Regions from separate parts of the Streptococcus gingivalis genome, predicted to be linked through region 1. Evidence: predicted binding sites of a transcription regulator. Region 1 holds the regulator's gene; each other region holds the start of a gene.

Region 1 (6,365 bases):
GAAATTTATGCTGTATCAAGCCACGGCTTATTTGTTAAAGGTGCTGTTGAATTATTAGATCAAGCTCCGATCAAAGAAATCTTAGTAACCGATTCTGTTGCTCCAAATGGACCAACACCAAAAAATATTAACTATCTGACAGCTAGCGAACTGATCGCTGAAGCTATTGTTCGCATTCAAGAAAGAAAACCTGTTAGTCCTCTATTTGCCTACCATAAGAAATAAGGTCTTAATGTGATATATTTTGATAATGCCGCAACAACTCCCCTTCTACCTGAAGTCATTGATAAAATGTCTGAAACTATGAAGACCACTTTTGGAAATCCATCGAGCCTTCATGCTCATGGACGGATGGCTAGTAAACTTCTCCGAGAATCTCGCGAGCAAATTGCTCAGTCTCTCCATACTCTTCCAAATCGTATTTTCTTCACTTCAGGTGGATCAGAAAGTAATAATACCGTTATAAAAGGCTACTGCTTGAAACACCAAGCAGATGGCAAACACATCATTACGACCGCTTTGGAACACCATGCGGTTCTTGAACCCATCGAATATCTTGTAGAACGTTTCGGATTTGAAGTTACGATCGTCCAACCAAGAGATGGACGCATTCAGGCTAGTGATATCAAGGCGGCTCTTAGACCGGATACCATTCTTGTCTCTACCATGTTTGCCAATAACGAGACAGGCGATCTTCTACCGATTAAAGAAATCGGAGAACTCTTAAAAGATCATCCAGCTGCCTTTCACGTTGATGCGGTCCAAGCAATCGGAAAGGTCCCTGTCTATCCCGAAGAGTTGGGAATTGATTTTCTCAGTGCTTCTGCCCACAAATTCCACGGACCAAAGGGAGTCGGCTTCCTTTATGCAGCCGTCCCAGATTTTGATAATCTCATCCATGGGGGGGATCAGGAAAGTAAGATGAGAGCCAGCACGGAAAATCTCATTTCTATTGTCGGGATGGCAACCGCGCTTCAGCAAGCTACACTTCATCAAGAAGAAAATTTCAACCAGGTTCAAAAACTCGGCCAAGAGCTAGTCAATGGTTTAGCAGCCTACGACTACTACGTAAATGCGAATGACGACCATATTCCATTTGTTTGGAACCTTGGCTTTCCGGGTGTCCAAAATGACGTTTTACTGATGCGACTCGATCTTGCTGGAATTTCTGTCTCTACAGGTTCTGCTTGTACCGCTGGTACAGTTCAACCCAGCCATGTCCTTGAGGCGCTATATGGAAAAGATAGCTCACGCCTAAAAGAATCCCTTCGAATTAGTTTTTCAGAACTCAATACCGTAGAGGAGGTTCAAGACTTCCTCTCAAAACTTAAAGAAATTATATCATAGGAGAACAATATGGCTTTTGAAACAAGTGTTTCATTGAAAGACTGCAAATATACCTATAGTCTACACCCAAATGTTAAAAAATATACCTTACGTGACAATACATTCGCTGTTACAAAAGTTGGAAATTACGAGTTAAATCGTTTGCTCGAAGCCGTTCCAAATAGTGGCGAAGGCTTCCTACTTAAAATCATTTTCAATAAAGATTTGACAGGTTTTAAGATCAATATTACAGACAAGTCTGGGCTTCGCCTGGTTAATATTTTTAAAAATCCAGAAAATGACATTATCCAACAAAAATTCTATTTCTTAATGGATAGTCTTGTCGAAAGAGAAATTTTCAACAAAACAGAGGCCTAATATGGTAACCCTAACTTATATCGATGCTTACCAAGTAGAACGAACGACTACTTATCCCGACCTTGCAGCCTGCATCCTAGATTTTTCAGGCTGTGTAACCCTGCCTGACTCTTACTCAATCGTATCCATTGAATACAAGGGGGAAAAGCTCCCCTATACAGGACGAGTCGATGGACTCTATGCTTTTTTGAAAAAGGTAGAACAAGCTGAAAACTAAGCTGATGCTGATGGAACTCTCCCATCGTCATCAGCTTTTTCTTTAGACAAAAATATTTTTGAAAAACCACTCTAGATAGTTGATTTTTTCACAATCTTCCTATACAATAAGAGGGAAAGGTTGTGATATTGTGAAACATGATAAAAATACTCCAATTCCACGCGCAACAGCAAAACGCTTATCGCTCTACTACCGCATTTTTAAACGCTTTAACTCTGAAAAAATAGAGCGCGCCAATTCCAAGCAAATTGCTGATGCAATTGGGATTGACTCTGCTACTGTTCGACGAGATTTCTCATATTTTGGTGAATTAGGAAGACGTGGATTTGGTTATGACGTAAAAAAACTGATGAACTTCTTTGCCGATCTCTTAAATGACAATGCCATTACCAATGTCGCTATTGTGGGGATCGGAAATATGGGAAGTGCGCTCCTCAACTATCGCTTCCATGAACGCAATAAGATGAAAATTGTCATGGCTTTTGATGTAGATGATCATGAACTGATTAATACCAAAAGTAAGGATGGGATCCCCATTTATGGGATTTCTACGATCAAAGAGAATCTCAAAAAAGAAGGCATTCAAACAGCAATTTTAACTGTCCCAAGTATTAAAGCGCAGGAAGTTGCTAGTCTTTTAGTAGACGCTGGGGTCAAGGGAATCCTTAGCTTCTCACCAGTGCATCTGACAGTCCCTAAGGATGTCGTCGTCCAATATGTCGATCTCACTAGTGAATTGCAAACACTCCTTTATTTCATGCGAAAAAACGAAGAATAAAGACTTATACATTAACAAGAAAAGAGGCTGGGACAAAAGTCCTAGCCTCTCAATTATTTTTGGATTGTCGAGCAAGACGCAGTGGTTGAGTGGGCTCTACTACGCTGATTTCATCAGCTTTTACAGCCCTACTCAACTGTGCGGAGGTGGGACGACGAAATCGAATTCTAACGAATTACCGATTTCTGTCCCACTCTCTATTTTATACCAAATAATCGGTTTCTTCACGGTAACTATAATAGTTTTCTTCAGATACAATCAAGTGATCTAATAGGGTTAAGCCCATCACTTCACAGGCCTCTAAAACTCGTTGCGTTACTTCATCATCATTTTTACTCGGAAATACGGCACCAGATGGATGATTGTGAGCCAAGATGATAGAGGTTGCCATGTGCTTCAGTGCATAATGCAGGATTTCACGTGGCTCCGCAATACTTCGATTCACGGTTCCAATAAAAATGGTCTGCTGATGAATAATTTCATTCTGCGTATTTAAATAGAGAGCAACCAGGTGCTCCTGTTTCTTATGGCCGATTTCCTGTTGAATTTTATGGGCCAATTTCTGACTGCTCATGATCTGTTCAGAACTCATTAATTCGTCTTTATGAATCCTTCGTCCAAACTCAATCACAGCCTGAAGTTCGATGGCCTTCACCCGGCCAATGCCAGAGATTTCCTGTAGCTCCTCTAGGGTTAATTGACTTAACTCCTTTAAACTATTAACTGAGCTCAAAAGACCTTGTGCAATCTCATAAACGCTTTTTTGCTTATTGCCTGTCCGTAAGAGAATGGATAACAATTCTTGGTGACTCAGCTTATCCACTCCTTCAGAAACCAAACGTTCTCTAGGAAGCAAAGATGGTTCAATAAATGATATGTCGTACATAATTTCCTCCTCACTTATTAATTCGTAATAAATGGAGAAAACGACAACCTTTCATTATTTACAGGCGATTTCTTCCTTCAAATCATCTAACACTAAGACTTCATCTTTATTAAAGCGGATCTGATAACCTGTTTGAACTTGTTCAAGCTCCTTTAAAAACTGTTGAATTTCACAGCGGAACAAGTACTCCTGGCTCTGAGGAATGGCCTCTAAAGCTTGGTAGACCTGCTCTACTTCGTAGATACCTTTCGTAATTAAACCATTTCGTGGAAAATCGTTTACTAAGAGATTATAGAAATGATGCAAGAGATGATAAATTCGCTCTTTTGTCACTATTCTACCTCCTTATCATACTCTTTCTCCTCTATTATATACTGATTTTCCCTCAATATTATGACAAATTCCTTACATAATATTACCAATCTCTTACAATTTTACAAGAATTTCTCCTAGCTTCCTACATAGAAAAAGCCCTAGCATCTCTGCCTCGGGCTTTATTTTCTTAAAGTTGCATTTGATTATAAGACTTGCTGAATGAATCCAGGATGTCTTTTGGAGCCTTGTCATAGTCAACAGAGGTTTCCAAATTCCCTTTTACAATCGTACGGTAAGTCGCTGCAGCATCCTCACAGGTCACCAAGGTGATCTCATTGACGCCTTCACGATCTTGAATAACATCTACACGGTCTGGAGTCACTGTCTCAACAGATGAGATGACATAAGTATAGATTTTTTCTTTGTCCGTGATGTAGATCTTCATACCCGCCTTGGCTTTCTCTAATGGTGAGAATAACATGGCATTTGCTCCAGTTAGACCAAACACGTGGTGACTAGCAAGAGAATAATTGCCTTGCCCCATGACTTGGTTTTCCTTCATGGTCCCTGCTCCGTAGTAGAGGGCTACATTTTCAAGCCCCTTAAAGATCGGAAGGTTCATGTTTAATTCAGGAATCGAAATTCCCCCAATTACTGGTAGCTTTTGAGCTTGCCATTGGGCATTGATGACGGCTTCCGTCGAGAGTGACTGGACATGTTGAAAATCAAAGCTCGTCTTCACTTCTTTATTCTTGTCAATGGTTTTTTTATCGACCTTGCTAACCTGGTATTGGTTGGTATGCCAAACCATAATCATATTACGGATCGGAGCATTGAAAATCAAGAGAAGCGAGAGAATAATCAAAAGTGTTGCAACGATGTTGATAAGAGCATTACGTAAACTCTTTTTCTTTTTTCTTTTGCGTGACATGCTGTCCCCTTATCTATTCGTTTTCTTCCACTACTTCTTCATCCTTTTCATCAGGTTGCACTGTTGTAAAGGTCACAATTTTAGCATCCTGATCAAGTCGCATCACTTTCACTCCCTGAGTGGAACGACCTGTCTGAGAAATGTTGGCCACACCCGTCCGGATCATGACCCCAGTATCAGTGATGATCATCAGGTCTTCATCCCCTTTAACAGTTAAAAGACCAGCTAATGCACCATTTTTCTCTGTAATATTGGCTGTCTTGATTCCTTTACCGCCACGGCCTTTAGTTGGGTATTCGCTCGCTATGGTGCGTTTTCCATAACCTTTTTCGGTAATGATCAATACTTCATCCTGATCGGTGACGACACTTGCACCAACAACTTTGTCTCCTTCCCGGAGATTCACACCACGTACACCTGTGGCAGAACGCCCCATATTCCGGACTACAGCCTCATTAAAGCGGACAGAATAACCATACTTGGTACCGATAATGACGTCAGTATTACCGTCTGTAAGGAAGACATTGATCAATTCATCCTCATCACGTAGATTCAGAGCTTTGAGACCGTTCTGACGGATATTTGAAAATTCAGCTACATTGGTCCGCTTGACCAAACCTTGTCGCGTCGTAAAGAAGAGATAAGCTTCGTCACTGCGATCTTGCTCCACATTGATAATGGTTTGAATCGATTCACCTTCGTCCAATTTTAAGAGGTTGACGATTGGTAATCCTTTGGCTGTCCGGCCATATTCTGGAATCTCATAACCTTTCAGACGATAGACACGCCCCTTATTGGTAAAGAAGAGCAAATGATCATGGGTGCTCGTAGAGACCAGTTCACGGACAAAGTCATCATCTTTGACACCAGTTCCTTGAACCCCACGTCCACCACGTTTTTGAGCCGTAAATTCCGCTTGGTCCAGACGTTTGATGTAGCCTTTGTTAGAAAGGGTGATCAAGACATCTGTTTCTTCAATCAAGTCCTCATCTTCAAGAGAAAGGACTTCTCCGATCATCAACTCAGTTCGGCGAGCATCGCCAAACTTGCGTTTGACTTCTTCCAATTCTTCCTTGATGATGGTCGCCACACGTTCTGGTTTCGCCAAAATATCAGCCAAATCGGCAATCAAGGCAACCAAATCATCGTATTCACTTTGGATCTTGTCTCGTTCCAAACCGGTCAAACGACGAAGACGCATGTCCAAAATGGCTTGACTTTGACGTTCAGAAAGCTTGAACTTCGCCATCAATTCAGCCTGTGCTTCAGCATCTGTCTGGCTATTGCGGATGATCCGGATCACTTCATCGATGTGATCCAAAGCAATGAGCAAACCTTCTAAAATATGGGCACGTGCTTCCGCTTTTTCTTTATCAAAGATGGTCCGGCGAGTCACCACTTCTTTCTGGTGCTCAATATAAGCCCCTAAAATTTGGCGAAGAGAAAGAATCTTTGGAACACCACTTTGGATCGCCAACATATTGAATCCAAAATTGGTTTGCATTTGCGTCATCTTAAAGAGGTTGTTCAAAAT
Region 2 (6,365 bases), on a different contig from region 1:
TGCCTTCAAACCAGATACTATCGTCGCTCTCGGCGGTGGATCTCCAATGGATGCGGCTAAAGTAATGTGGCTCTTCTATGAACAACCAGAAGTGGACTTCCGTGACCTTGTACAAAAATTCATGGATATCCGTAAACGTGCCTTTAAATTCCCATTGCTTGGTAAGAAAACTAAATTCATCGCGATCCCAACTACATCTGGTACAGGATCTGAAGTAACTCCATTTGCCGTTATCTCTGATAAAGCAAACAACCGTAAATACCCAATCGCTGACTACTCATTGACACCAACTGTGGCAATCGTAGACCCTGCCTTGGTATTGACAGTTCCTGGATTTGTTGCGGCTGATACTGGTATGGACGTCTTGACGCACGCGACTGAAGCTTACGTATCACAAATGGCTAGCGACTTCACAGATGGTCTTGCTCTTCAAGCTATTAAACTTGTCTTTGAAAACTTGGAAAGCTCAGTGAAGAATGCGGACTTCCATTCACGCGAAAAGATGCACAATGCGTCAACCATCGCAGGTATGGCCTTCGCCAATGCCTTCCTCGGTATTTCTCACTCAATGGCCCACAAGATCGGTGCGCAATTCCATACCATCCACGGACGGACCAATGCGATCTTGCTTCCGTACGTTATCCGCTACAACGGTACACGCCCAGCTAAGACAGCTACATGGCCTAAGTACAACTACTACCGTGCAGATGAAAAATACCAAGATATCGCTCGTATGCTAGGACTTCCATGCTCTACTCCAGAAGAAGCCGTTGAAGCTTATGCAAAAGCTGTATACGAACTCGGTGAACGCTGTGGTATCGAAATGAACTTCAAAGCACAAGGCATCGATGAAAAAGAATGGAAGAAACATTCTCGTGAATTGGCCTTCCTTGCTTATGAAGATCAATGTTCACCAGCTAACCCACGTCTTCCAATGGTAGACCATATGCAAGAAATCATCGAAGATGCTTACTATGGTTACAAGGAACGTCCAGGACGTCGTAAATAAGACGCCAAGGAACAACTGATGTTTATCAGCTACCCCCACTCGAAAGAGCGGGGGATTTTTGCTATTTGGGTCCAAAACTCGTTTTTTCATAAAAAATTAGACTTTTTTTCAGAAATTGTGTTATTTTTATAGCATTCCGAGCTATTTTATGTTACCCTATAGTGTGTGAATCTGCTTGTAGCTGAAGGGTTAGGATCCTTTTTCAGTTATAGGAAACGAAAAAACAAATCCAAGAAAGGAGGCCATCTCAAATGGAGTTAGAAGGTGAAGTGCAAGATCAGGCCCAGAAAATTATTGAAATGCCCCAACGAGATCGGGCAACGTCCGCTTCAGAAAATCAGCCATCATCTGCTTCGGTGGTCTCCATGTATGGGCAGGAAAGGCCCAGCATTCCGAGTCTCCATCAGCAATTGGCAGGAGCATCTGGTACCCAGACCATTCAATTACGAGAGGAATTGGTACTGGCAGTAGCGCAAAATGCTTCAGCGCAAGCGACGGTCTTTGAGGCCGAGCTCAAAGATCAGCTAGAAGTGGCCAAGGAGACGGTTTCCCATAAGGTTGCTGAGGTGTCTCAAATGGCCCACAGCATGGCTCAATTTTTAACAGATGCAGAAGTGGAGCAATTATTAGGAGAGTTCTCCATGGATACTTGCTGGGACCAAGCGGTCGAGGCGGAAAACCTGGCCCAAGCAAAGGTCTACTCGACACGTCTGTCAGATTTGGCAGGCCAACTGGAAGCTGCATCAGCCCAATTGGTGAACTTGGATAAGGGACAAGCAGTGGCCTTTGATTTTCATAAGTAGGAGAAAAAGATGTTAGAGATCCTGGGAGAGGATAGAGAACGAATTGAGGAGCTCCATCGAGAGATTAAAAAGGAGCAAGAGCGGATTGCAATTCGGAGTTTGATTGCAACGCAAAAAGCCTTGATGATGTTGGAAGGGATGAGTTTGCAGGTGACTTTGAGCGGTCAATCCGAAAAAATGCGCTCTTTTGCTACAACAACTCTAGTTAATGATTTGAAAGATGGATTTACAGGAGGAGCAGCGGACGCGGCAGAAGCAGCACTGAAATCAGTGAAAAAGCCGATTTTATTGAGTCCGATTAAAGGAGGTATGTGATGTACCATTCAGGAAATAGTGAATTAGAACAACTAGAAGATCGACATTACCGCTTCAACCAGAAACTTAGCGAGTTGGAGTGGGATTATGCGGATATGCGTATGGATGTCCGCCAACATACAGAAAATTTAGTAGACTGGCTGAGTGCCCTGCATTTTCAAGCCCCAAGTGCGGAGGCTCAAAGTGGCTTGGAGCGTTTATTTGCCTTGCAAGAAGAGTTTGAGGCAGAACTCAAGCGCTATGAAGAGCGTTTAGAAGAAGAACGTGAGCGCGAGCAGCAAGAGTACTATAAGCAGCGCCAACAATTAGAACAAGGTGATTGAAACATTCCTCTGGTAGAGATAAGAGGAATGTTTTTGTTTGCTCAAAAAACTTTTAAAAATGTGCTCATAAAATATTGTAAGCCTTTACTTAATATGTTATAATATTCACAAAGAAACGAAAATAAAATGGTTTTATCAAACCAACAAAGAAAAGGAGTCGCTTATGAAAGCTGCAACTTATGTATCTGCAGGCAATCTGCAACTGCTGGATCAACCAAAACCAGTGATCAAAAATCCAACGGATGCCATTGTGCGTGTCTTGAAGACAACCATCTGTGGGACAGACCTTCACATCCTAGGAGGAGATGTGCCAGCTTGTAAGGAAGGCACAATTTTAGGCCACGAAGGAATCGGGATCGTTGAAGAAGTCGGCGATGCGGTTACTAACTTCAAGGTGGGCGACAAGGTCATTATCTCTTGTGTCACAGCTTGTAATACCTGCTACTACTGTAAACGTAGTCTGCCTTCTCACTGTGAAGATGGTGGTTGGATTTTGGGTCACTTAATCAATGGGACCCAAGCAGAATATGTGCATATTCCACATGCGGATGGCAGTCTTTATCATGCGCCTGAAACTGTGGATGACGAAGCCTTGGTCATGCTCTCAGACATTCTCCCAACATCTTATGAAATCGGAGTGCTTCCATCTCATGTGAAACCAGGGGACAATGTCTGTATCGTTGGAGCTGGTCCGATTGGCCTTGCGGCTCTTTTGACCGTTCAATTCTTCTCACCAGCTACGATTATTATGGTGGACTTATCTGAATCTCGTCTTGAAGCAGCTAAGAAATTTGGGGCAACTCACACCATCTGCTCCAGTGATATCGCTGAAATTAAGGCCTTTATCAATGATGTGACGGATGGTCGTGGTGTCGATATTTCAATGGAATGTGTGGGTTATCCTGCTACCTTTGATGTCTGCCAAAACGTCATCTCTGTCGGAGGTCATATTGCCAATGTCGGTGTTCACGGAAAACCAGTTAGCTTCAATTTGGACGAATTGTGGATCAAGAACATTACCCTCAACACCGGTCTCGTCAATGCCAACACCACTGAAATGTTGCTCAATGTCCTAAAATCTGGTAAGATCGATGCTACTAAGCTCATCACCCACCACTTCAAACTCTCAGAAGTTGAAAAAGCCTATGATGTCTTTAAACATGCGGGTGAAAACCATGCTCTCAAGGTGATTATCGAAAATGATATCAGTGAATGAAGTGGCAACTAATATTTGTTCATAGTTTTTTTAGACGGACCAGAGATATTCTGGTCCTATTTTCAACCCCCAAAAGCCAATGATTCCTTGCAAAATAAATTTGTTGTCTTATAATAGAAGTACAGAAAACGATTACATAAAGAGAAAGGTGTGATCTTATGAAACGGTTTTGTTATCATCGTGAATTCTGGATGGACTTCCATTTCTGGATCTTGGTCTTGCTTTTAGCGGCTGTAGCTTTGACGATGCGGGCTCCGCTTTCGGTAGCTAGCCTGGCTTATCTTGCTTTTGTCGGGATTTTGATCCTCCTTCAGGTCTTTCAACCGGCTGTATCGACACGTCAGTATCCAGAAGGTAGCTACCATTTCAATTGGACCTTCTATCGCGATACCCGACTGTATATCGATCTCTTTTTACTAGCAGGTCTCTTGGCAGGCCCAATGGCTTCATCGGATATGGTCTATTGGATCTTGCTTGGAGCCGTCGTCGGCTCTATTGGCTTTGTATTTGTCGTAAAGGAAAAAGCGACTGAAAAGATGGCCTAAGGAATCACCATGTCCTAGATCTCTGAAACTAGTTTCAGAGATCTTTTTATTTTTCCCTAAAATGTGAAACTATAATCCAATTGCACGATTAATATTGTAAGCGCTTTAAAAATAGATTATAATCAATTTACAAGTACTCGAGTTGCCTTATTATCAAAGGAGAAGGAGTTATGTCAAAGATTACAAAAGATGAACTGATTGAACAAATCAAAGATGGCATCATTGTTTCTTGTCAAGCTCTCCCTCATGAACCGCTCTATACAGAAGCAGGAGGAGTCATTCCTCTCTTGGTCAAAGCGGCTGAGCAGGGTGGAGCTGTCGGAATCCGAGCCAATAGTGTCCGGGATATCAAGGAAATCAAGGAAGTGACCAAGTTACCGATCATTGGGATTATCAAACGCGATTACCCACCTGAAGAACCCTTTATCACGGCTACTATGAAAGAAGTCGATGAGTTGGCAGCTTTGGATATCGCGGTCATTGCGCTTGATTGTACCAAACGTCCACGTCATGATGGACTTTCGATTAGTGACTTTATCCATCAAGTCAAAGAGAAATATCCAGACCAACTCTTGATGGCTGATACCTCTACTCTGGAAGAAGGATTGACAGCTGTCGAAGCGGGAGTAGACTTTGTCGGAACGACCCTTTCGGGCTATACGGACTACAGTCCGAAGGTTGATGGGCCAGATTTTGAACTGATCCATAGCCTCTGTCAAGCAGGAGTGGATGTCATCGCAGAAGGCAAGATCCACTATCCTGATCAGGCCAAGAAAATCCATGACCTTGGGGTTCGCGGGATCGTTGTAGGTGGCGCCATTACCCGACCGAAAGAGATCACCGAGCGCTTTGTCGCAGCCTTAAAATGAGAAAACAAAACAGTAGATTGAAGGAGGAGGAGACCCAATAGAGAGTAGTCGAATTCATTTAATGAGAATGTTTCAGTGAAGGGATAACGATGTAGATTTCAAGAAGGAAGTCATATTTGCTTAACTTTCTGTAACATAAATCTAGTGTTAAAGGAGAAATAGATGATATTTGATGATTTAACAAACATAAAATTGTACAAAGGGATTCATCCTAATCTGGATCAAGCGATTGATTTTCTCTATGAACACCGGAAAGATTCTTTTGAGCTAGGGAGATATGATATCGACGGTGACAAGGTCTTTCTCGTTGTTCAAGAAAACACCCTTAACAAAGATGAAAATAATCGCTTTGAACATCATCGCCGTTATGCCGACCTTCATTTATTAGTTGAAGGGCATGAATTCTCTAGCTACGGTTCCCGTATCCTAGATGAAGCTATTCCATTTGATGAAGCAAGTGATATTGGCTTTGTTCATTGTGAGAAATTCTATCCACTTCATTTGGGCTATCATAATTTTGCAGTCTTCTTCCCTGGTGAACCTCACCAACCAAATGGTTATTCAGGTCAGGAAGAAACAGTCAGAAAATATTTATTCAAAATTGCGATTGATTAGATGTCTTAAATAGAAAATGGAGGAGATAGGCAATATAGTTAGTTTTTTCGGAGAAGTTAAGTCTTCAAAGCGCTGATTACATATTTTGTATTTAAAACAGAAAGAGGAAAACAATGAAAAATAGTAAGAAAATTCTTTTCGCTTTGGTTCTCGCGTTATTCGCATTGTTTGTCACTGCATGTTCATCTTCAAAAAATGATGCAGAAGGAAGTAATAAAACTGGAGAATTATCTGGTGAAATTGTAATGTGGCACTCATTTACTCAGGGGCCTCGGTTAGAAAGTATTCAAAAATCAGCTGATGAGTTCATGAAGAAGCATCCAAAAGTTAAAATCAAGATTGAGACATTTTCATGGAATGACTTCTATACAAAATGGACGACTGGATTAGCAAATGGCAATGTTCCAGATATTAGTACAGCTTTGCCAAACCAAGTTATGGAAATGGTAAATTCAGATGCCTTAGTTCCATTGAATGATACCGTTAAGAAAATCGGAGAAGATAAATTTAATAAAACAGCATTAGATGAAGCGAAGGTTGATGGCAATTTTTATTCTGTTCCTTTGTATTCACATGCTCAAGTCATGTGGGTTCGCACTGATTTATTGAAACAATATAATATTGAAGTTCCAAAAACATGGGACCAGTTGTATGAAGCTTCAAAAAAATT
Region 3 (6,365 bases), 570 kb from region 1:
CTAGATGGTTACTTGCAAAGTCAATTTTAGTGATATCAACCACATGGATGAGAATTCCAAGCACAGTCGTTGCTAAGATAGAAAGGATAATCCCTCCCTTAATCCCTTTGACAACAAAGAAAATAGTAATCGCAAGACCAACAAGAGCCAAGAGGACAGCCGGATTGTTAAAATCAACCAATCCAGGAACAGCAGATGCATTGGCTGAGATCGTTGCATTCGCCTTATCTGCTCCTTCCCCGACCACTGTATAGGTATGAGGGTCAATCGTGAATTTCAAAAATCCTGCATTCTTAATCCCAACATAGGCCAAGAAAATCCCGATCCCCGCTGAAATAGCAGACCGAAGAGCAGTCGGAATCGATTCGATGATCATCTTCCGAACATTTGTCAATGTGATAATTAATGAAATCACACCACAAATGAAGACCATTCCTAAAGCCTCTTGCCATGAGTAGCCCATACCAAATACAACGGTAAAGGTAAAGAAAGCGTTCAAGCCCATCCCTGGTGCTTGTGCATAAGGCAAATTGGCATAAAAAGCCATCATCAAGGTCCCGACAACGGATCCAATAATCGTTGCAAGGAAGACTCCTTGAGCTGGCATACCTGTTTGTGACAACATTTGAGGGTTTACGAAGAGGATATAACTCATCGCAAAAAAGGTTGTCAAACCAGCAAGGACCTCTGTTCGAACAGTGGTTCCATGTTCTGAAAGTTTAAAAAACTTATCCATTTCAGAATAAACTCCTTTTTCATCATTCTCGCTCCCAATCAATTTGCGAACGTTATTTCTATTTTACCAAAAGATCTTTCGCCTTTCAAGAAATCCTACTTCTCTTCTCGATTTTTGAGCGCTTTTCCGATTTTTCTGATATAATGGTCTCATTCTTCTCGAAAGGAACTGAAATATGCATAAAAAGATGATCGCTCTAGATCTAGACGGCACTCTCTTAAATTCCGAAAGCAAATTGAGCGACTTTACCATTGATACGATAAAAAAAATTAGTGCTCTTGGCCATAAAGTCATTATTACAACAGGCCGCCCCTACCGTATGGCACATACCTATTACAAACAACTAGAGCTAGATACTCCGATGATCAATTTTAACGGCTCCCTTACGCATCTACCTGAGAAAAAATGGGGGGATGAACAATGTTTGACTTTAGATAAAAAATACCTGCTAGATATGGTCGCTAACCGGGATACCATCCAAGCGGACTTTATAGCAGGCGAATACCGCAATAAATTCTTTATTACCGATCCAAATGAGCACGTTGCAGACCCTAAATTATTCGGTATTGAATCTTTCCAACCAGAAAATCAATTCAATCCCGAGCGGGTAACGAGCGACCCAAACTGTATCCTCTTTCAAACGAAAGCGGAAGACAAATATGCTCTGGCAGATGAAATGAATCGGCATTATGACTACAATCTGTCTATAAATACTTGGGGGGGTCCCTTAAATATTCTGGAATGCAATCCCAAAAATGTGACCAAAGCATCTGCTCTGACCTACCTTCTAGATAAACTCAATATGGATCAGAAGGATTTGATTGCCTTTGGAGACGAGCACAACGATACCGACATGCTAGCTCTCGCTGGTCATGGATACGCCATGAAAAATGCTAGCTCCGTCCTTCTCCCTTACGCGGATTCCGTCACAGATTTCACAAATAACGAAGATGGTGTCGCGCGCCAACTCATTCAATTATTCTTATAATAGGAACAGACATGAGTTATCCCCTCATGTCTTTTTCTATCCTAAATACTTAATCGGTTAATCAATACCCTCCTATTTTTATATTTTTTTCATTGCCTTGCCATCTAGTTTATGATATTATTAACATAGTTATTAAAGAAGCGCTTTCAAAAATTCTAAATCGCTTCTCGTTCACTTAAGGAGGAACAAAATGAAAGCTGTTGTTGTAAATCCAGAAGGTACTGGTGTTGAAATCGTTGCAAACAAAGACATGCGTCCACTTGAAACAGGGGAAGCTCTTGTTCAAATCGAATACTGTGGTGTCTGCCACACTGACTTGCACGTCGCTCACGGAGACTTCGGTAAAGTGCCAGGCCGTGTTCTTGGACACGAAGGAATCGGAATTGTGAAAGAAGTCGCTCCAGATGTCAAGAGCCTAAAAGTTGGAGATCGTGTCAGTGTCGCATGGTTTTTCGAAGGATGTGGAACTTGTGAATACTGTACAACCGGTCGCGAAACCCTTTGCCGTACTGTAAAAAATGCTGGTTATTCTGTTGACGGAGGAATGGCTGAGCAATGTATCGTTACTGCAGATTACGCAGTGAAAGTACCTGAAGGATTAGATCCAGCCCAAGCTTCTTCTATCACTTGTGCAGGTGTTACAACTTACAAAGCCATCAAAGAAGCCAAAGCAGAACCAGGACAATGGATCGTTATCTACGGAGCTGGTGGATTGGGTAACTTGGCTGTTCAATATGCCAAGAAAGTCTTCAACGCACATGTCATAGCTGTTGATATCAACAATGACAAACTGGAATTGGCGAAAGAAGTTGGTGCAGACTTTGTCATCAACGGTCGCGAAGTCGAAGATGTCCCAGGATTGATCAAAGAAAAAACAAATGGTGGAGCTCACTCTGCTGTCGTAACAGCTGTTTCTAAAGTAGCTTTCAACCAAGCAGTAGATTCTGTTCGTGCAGGTGGCCGCATTGTCGCAGTTGGTCTTCCTTCTGAAATGATGGACCTCAGCATTGTGAAAACTGTATTAGATGGTATCCAAGTCATTGGTTCTCTTGTAGGAACTCGTAAAGACTTGGAAGAAGCCTTCCAATTTGGCGCAGAAGGTTTGGTAGTGCCAGTCGTTCAAAAACGTCCAGTAGAAGATGCTGTCAAAGTCTTTGACGAAATGGAAGCTGGAACCATTCAAGGACGTATGGTACTTGACTTTACAAACTAAACAACTGAACCTACAGGACTAGCCCAGTTGGGCTAGTCTTTTTGAGTGCTCTCAATCACTCTTATTTACAATTTATTATATATTTATTTTTGTTTTCGAGAATATCGTTTGATTCTCGGAATCTTTTCATTGAGAACAAAATCCTATAAAACATATCTATTATTGATTTTTTAAGCATCAACAAGTAATAAACAAAATTCATTCAAGAGCATTCTTTTTCTATCTAACGATAATTTAATATAATAAATCGATGTTTTTACATCGAGATTTTGATAGAAAAATTGACTTAAATATGAAAACGGTTTATAATAAAGAAGCTCAAAGTTTTCTTAAACTGAAAGTCAAACAAATTTTATAAGGAGGAATGTCAATAATGAGTATTGGTATCATTATTGCTAGCCACGGTGAATTTGCAGCTGGAATCCACCAATCCGGCTCGATGATCTTTGGGGATCAAGAGAAAGTTCAAGTGGTTACGTTCATGCCAAGTGAAGGCCCAGATGATCTCTATGCTAAATTCAATGCTGCTGTTGCCGCATTTGATGCAGAAGATGAAATCTTGGTTTTGGCTGACCTTTGGAGTGGTTCTCCATTTAACCAAGCAAGTCGTGTCATGGGGGAAAATCCCGATCGTAAATTTGCGATCATTACTGGATTAAACCTTCCGATGTTGATTCAAGCTTATACAGAGCGTTTGATGGATGCAAATGCTGGCGTTGATAAAGTTGCTGCAAACATCATCAAAGAATCTAAAGATGGAATCAAAGCTCTTCCAGAAGAATTGAATCCTGTCGAAGAAGCAAGCACTGCTTCCGCTGCCCCTGTTGCCCAAGCTGCTATTCCAGAAGGAACAGTGATCGGAGATGGCAAGCTCAAGATTAATCTTGCTCGCTTAGATACTCGTCTCCTTCATGGACAAGTCGCTACTGCTTGGACTCCTGATTCAAAAGCAGATCGCATTATCGTTGCTTCAGACTCAGTTGCCAAAGATGAACTTCGTAAAGAGTTGATCAAGCAAGCAGCACCAAATGGTGTCAAAGCAAATGTTGTCCCAATTCAGAAATTGATCGACGTTGCAAAAGATCCACGCTTTGGTGAAACACATGCTTTGATCTTATTTGAAACACCTCAAGATGCCCTTCGTGCCATCGAGGGTGGTGTTCCGATTAAAACCTTGAACGTTGGTTCAATGGCCCACTCAACTGGTAAAACCATGGTTAACAATGTGTTGTCAATGGATAAAGAGGATGTGGCTACATTTGAAAAAATGCGTGATCTTGGAGTGGAATTTGATGTCCGTAAAGTACCAAATGACTCTAAGAAAGATTTGTTTGACTTAATTAACAAAGCCAACGTTCAATAATCGATTACTTACGAAAGGATTTTAAACATGTCTATTATTTCTATGGTATTAGTGGTCGTTGTTGCCTTCTTAGCTGGTCTTGAAGGTATCCTTGACCAATTCCAATTCCACCAACCACTTGTTGCTTGTACCTTAATCGGTTTGGTAACAGGTAACTTGACTGCCGGTGTGATGCTTGGTGGTTCCCTTCAATTACTTGCACTTGGCTGGGCAAACATTGGAGCTGCCGTTGCACCCGATGCTGCTCTTGCATCTGTCGCTGCTGCGATTATATTGGTTCTTGGTGGTGACTTTAGTTCTAAAGGAATCGCTGTGGCTCAAGGTGTGGCTATTCCACTTGCAGTCGCTGGTCTTTTCTTGACTATGATCGTCCGTACTCTCTCCGTTGGTTTGGTCCACACTGCCGATGCTGCTGCTAAAAAAGGTGATATCAAAGGAGTTGAACGTGCGCACTTTGTAGCACTTCTCCTTCAAGGTCTTCGTATCGCCATTCCTGCAGCCCTTCTTTTGATGATCCCTGCTGAAACCGTTAAAGGTGCGCTTGAAGCGATGCCTGCTTGGTTGTCAGACGGTATGCAAATCGGTGGAGGTATGGTTGTAGCCGTTGGTTATGCTATGGTTATCAACATGATGGCAAGCCGTGAAGTTTGGCCATTCTTTGCCATTGGTTTTGCACTTGCTGCCGTCAGCGAATTAACTTTGATTGCTCTTGGAGCGATTGGTGTTGCCCTTGCCTTGATTTACCTTTCACTTTCTAAGAAAGGTGGCAACGGAGGTGGCGGAGTCGCTACTTCTAATGACCCAATCGGCGATATTCTCGAAGACTATTAAGAAAGGTGTGACACTATCATGACTGAAAAATTACAATTATCTAAATCAGATCGTCAAAAAGTTTGGTGGCGTTCAACCTTCTTGCAAGGTTCTTGGAACTACGAACGGATGCAAAACTTGGGTTGGGCTTACTCATTGATCCCAGCTATCAAAAAACTCTACACCAAGAAAGAAGACCAAGCGGCTGCTCTTGAGCGTCACATGGAGTTCTTCAACACTCACCCATACGTAGCTGCTCCAATCATCGGGGTTACTCTTGCCCTTGAAGAAGAAAAAGCAAACGGTGCTGCTATTGATGATGCTGCTATCCAAGGGGTTAAAATTGGTATGATGGGGCCTTTGGCTGGTATCGGAGATCCAGTCTTCTGGTTTACAGTTCGTCCGATCCTTGGAGCACTTGGTGCATCTCTTGCCTTGACTGGTAATATCCTTGGTCCACTCATCTTCTTCCTTGCATGGAACGCAATTCGTATGTCCTTCTTGTGGTATACCCAAGAACTTGGATACAAAGCCGGTTCTGAAATTACCAAAGATATGTCTGGTGGAATCTTGCAAGATATCACTAAAGGAGCTTCTATCCTTGGGATGTTTATCCTCGCTGTCTTGGTAGAACGTTGGGTATCTATTAAATTTATCTTTAATGTTTCTTCTGTCAAATTAGACGACAAAGCTTATATCCACTGGGATAAACTTCCTGAAGGATACAAGGGTATCCAAGAAGCCTTCGCTCAAGTTGGTTCAGGTCTATCTCAAACACCTGAAAAAGTTACAACTTTCCAACAAAACTTGGATTCATTGATTCCTGGTTTGATGGGATTGCTTCTTACTTTCGCTTGTATGTGGTTGCTTAAGAAGAAAGTATCTCCAATCACTATCATCATCGCCCTCTTTGTAATCGGTGTACTAGCACACGTTGCTGGCTTGATGTAAGCAAAGATCAACTAAAAAGAAGGTTTCGGCCTTCTTTTTATTATGATATAATGGAGTGAACAGCAATACAGGAGGATCTCATGGCTCAATCATTGAATAAAACCGTTGAATTCCATACTACAGGGGTTTCTTACCTTGGAGTGGGGGGAAAGGTTGGAAAAATCCTAGTCGGGAATGCCGCTTTTGAATTTTATGCGGATGCAAATGTAGAAGACTACATCCAAATTCCCTGGCAAGAAATCGAGCGAATCGGAGCCAATGTATCCGGACGTAAAATTAGCCGCCATTTTGAAATCTATACCAG

What was found. The regulator Rex, encoded in region 1, represses fermentation and respiration genes when NADH is low (regulators of the CRP and FNR family bind a similar motif). The targets are predictions, from matches to a motif close to TTGTGAANTANTTCACAA.
Region 2: a site for Rex is predicted at 2,544-2,561, ahead of SM122_RS07875 (zinc-dependent alcohol dehydrogenase family protein). Genes of this name have one in related genera too.
Region 3: a site for Rex is predicted at 1,834-1,851, ahead of adhP (alcohol dehydrogenase AdhP). Genes of this name have one in related genera too.

Annotation. Positions count from the first base shown of each region.
Region 1 is NZ_JAYKTO010000001.1:450,025-456,389, forward strand. It holds gene SM122_RS02120 (ribose-phosphate diphosphokinase) at 1-225, shown strand, start outside; gene SM122_RS02125 (cysteine desulfurase family protein) at 235-1,347, shown strand; gene SM122_RS02130 (DUF1831 domain-containing protein) at 1,357-1,704, shown strand; gene SM122_RS02135 (DUF4649 family protein) at 1,706-1,921, shown strand; gene SM122_RS02140 (redox-sensing transcriptional repressor Rex) at 2,052-2,699, shown strand; gene radC (RadC family protein) at 2,902-3,585, opposite strand; gene SM122_RS02150 (porphobilinogen deaminase) at 3,640-3,918, opposite strand; gene SM122_RS02155 (class A sortase) at 4,088-4,831, opposite strand; gene gyrA (DNA gyrase subunit A) at 4,845-6,365, opposite strand, start outside.
Region 2 is NZ_JAYKTO010000002.1:320,543-326,907, forward strand. It holds gene adhE (bifunctional acetaldehyde-CoA/alcohol dehydrogenase) at 1-1,009, shown strand, start outside; gene SM122_RS07860 (hypothetical protein) at 1,261-1,812, shown strand; gene SM122_RS07865 (hypothetical protein) at 1,822-2,127, shown strand; gene SM122_RS07870 (hypothetical protein) at 2,127-2,450, shown strand; gene SM122_RS07875 (zinc-dependent alcohol dehydrogenase family protein) at 2,614-3,666, shown strand; gene SM122_RS07880 (ABC transporter permease) at 3,825-4,211, shown strand; gene SM122_RS07885 (N-acetylmannosamine-6-phosphate 2-epimerase) at 4,382-5,080, shown strand; gene SM122_RS07890 (YhcH/YjgK/YiaL family protein) at 5,243-5,695, shown strand; gene SM122_RS07895 (ABC transporter substrate-binding protein) at 5,809-6,365, shown strand, end outside.
Region 3 is NZ_JAYKTO010000001.1:1,022,559-1,028,923, forward strand. It holds gene SM122_RS05050 (NCS2 family permease) at 1-736, opposite strand, end outside; gene SM122_RS05055 (Cof-type HAD-IIB family hydrolase) at 912-1,724, shown strand; gene adhP (alcohol dehydrogenase AdhP) at 1,915-2,937, shown strand; gene SM122_RS05065 (PTS sugar transporter subunit IIB) at 3,311-4,300, shown strand; gene SM122_RS05070 (PTS mannose/fructose/sorbose transporter subunit IIC) at 4,328-5,131, shown strand; gene SM122_RS05075 (PTS system mannose/fructose/sorbose family transporter subunit IID) at 5,150-6,061, shown strand; gene SM122_RS05080 (DUF956 family protein) at 6,142-6,365, shown strand, end outside.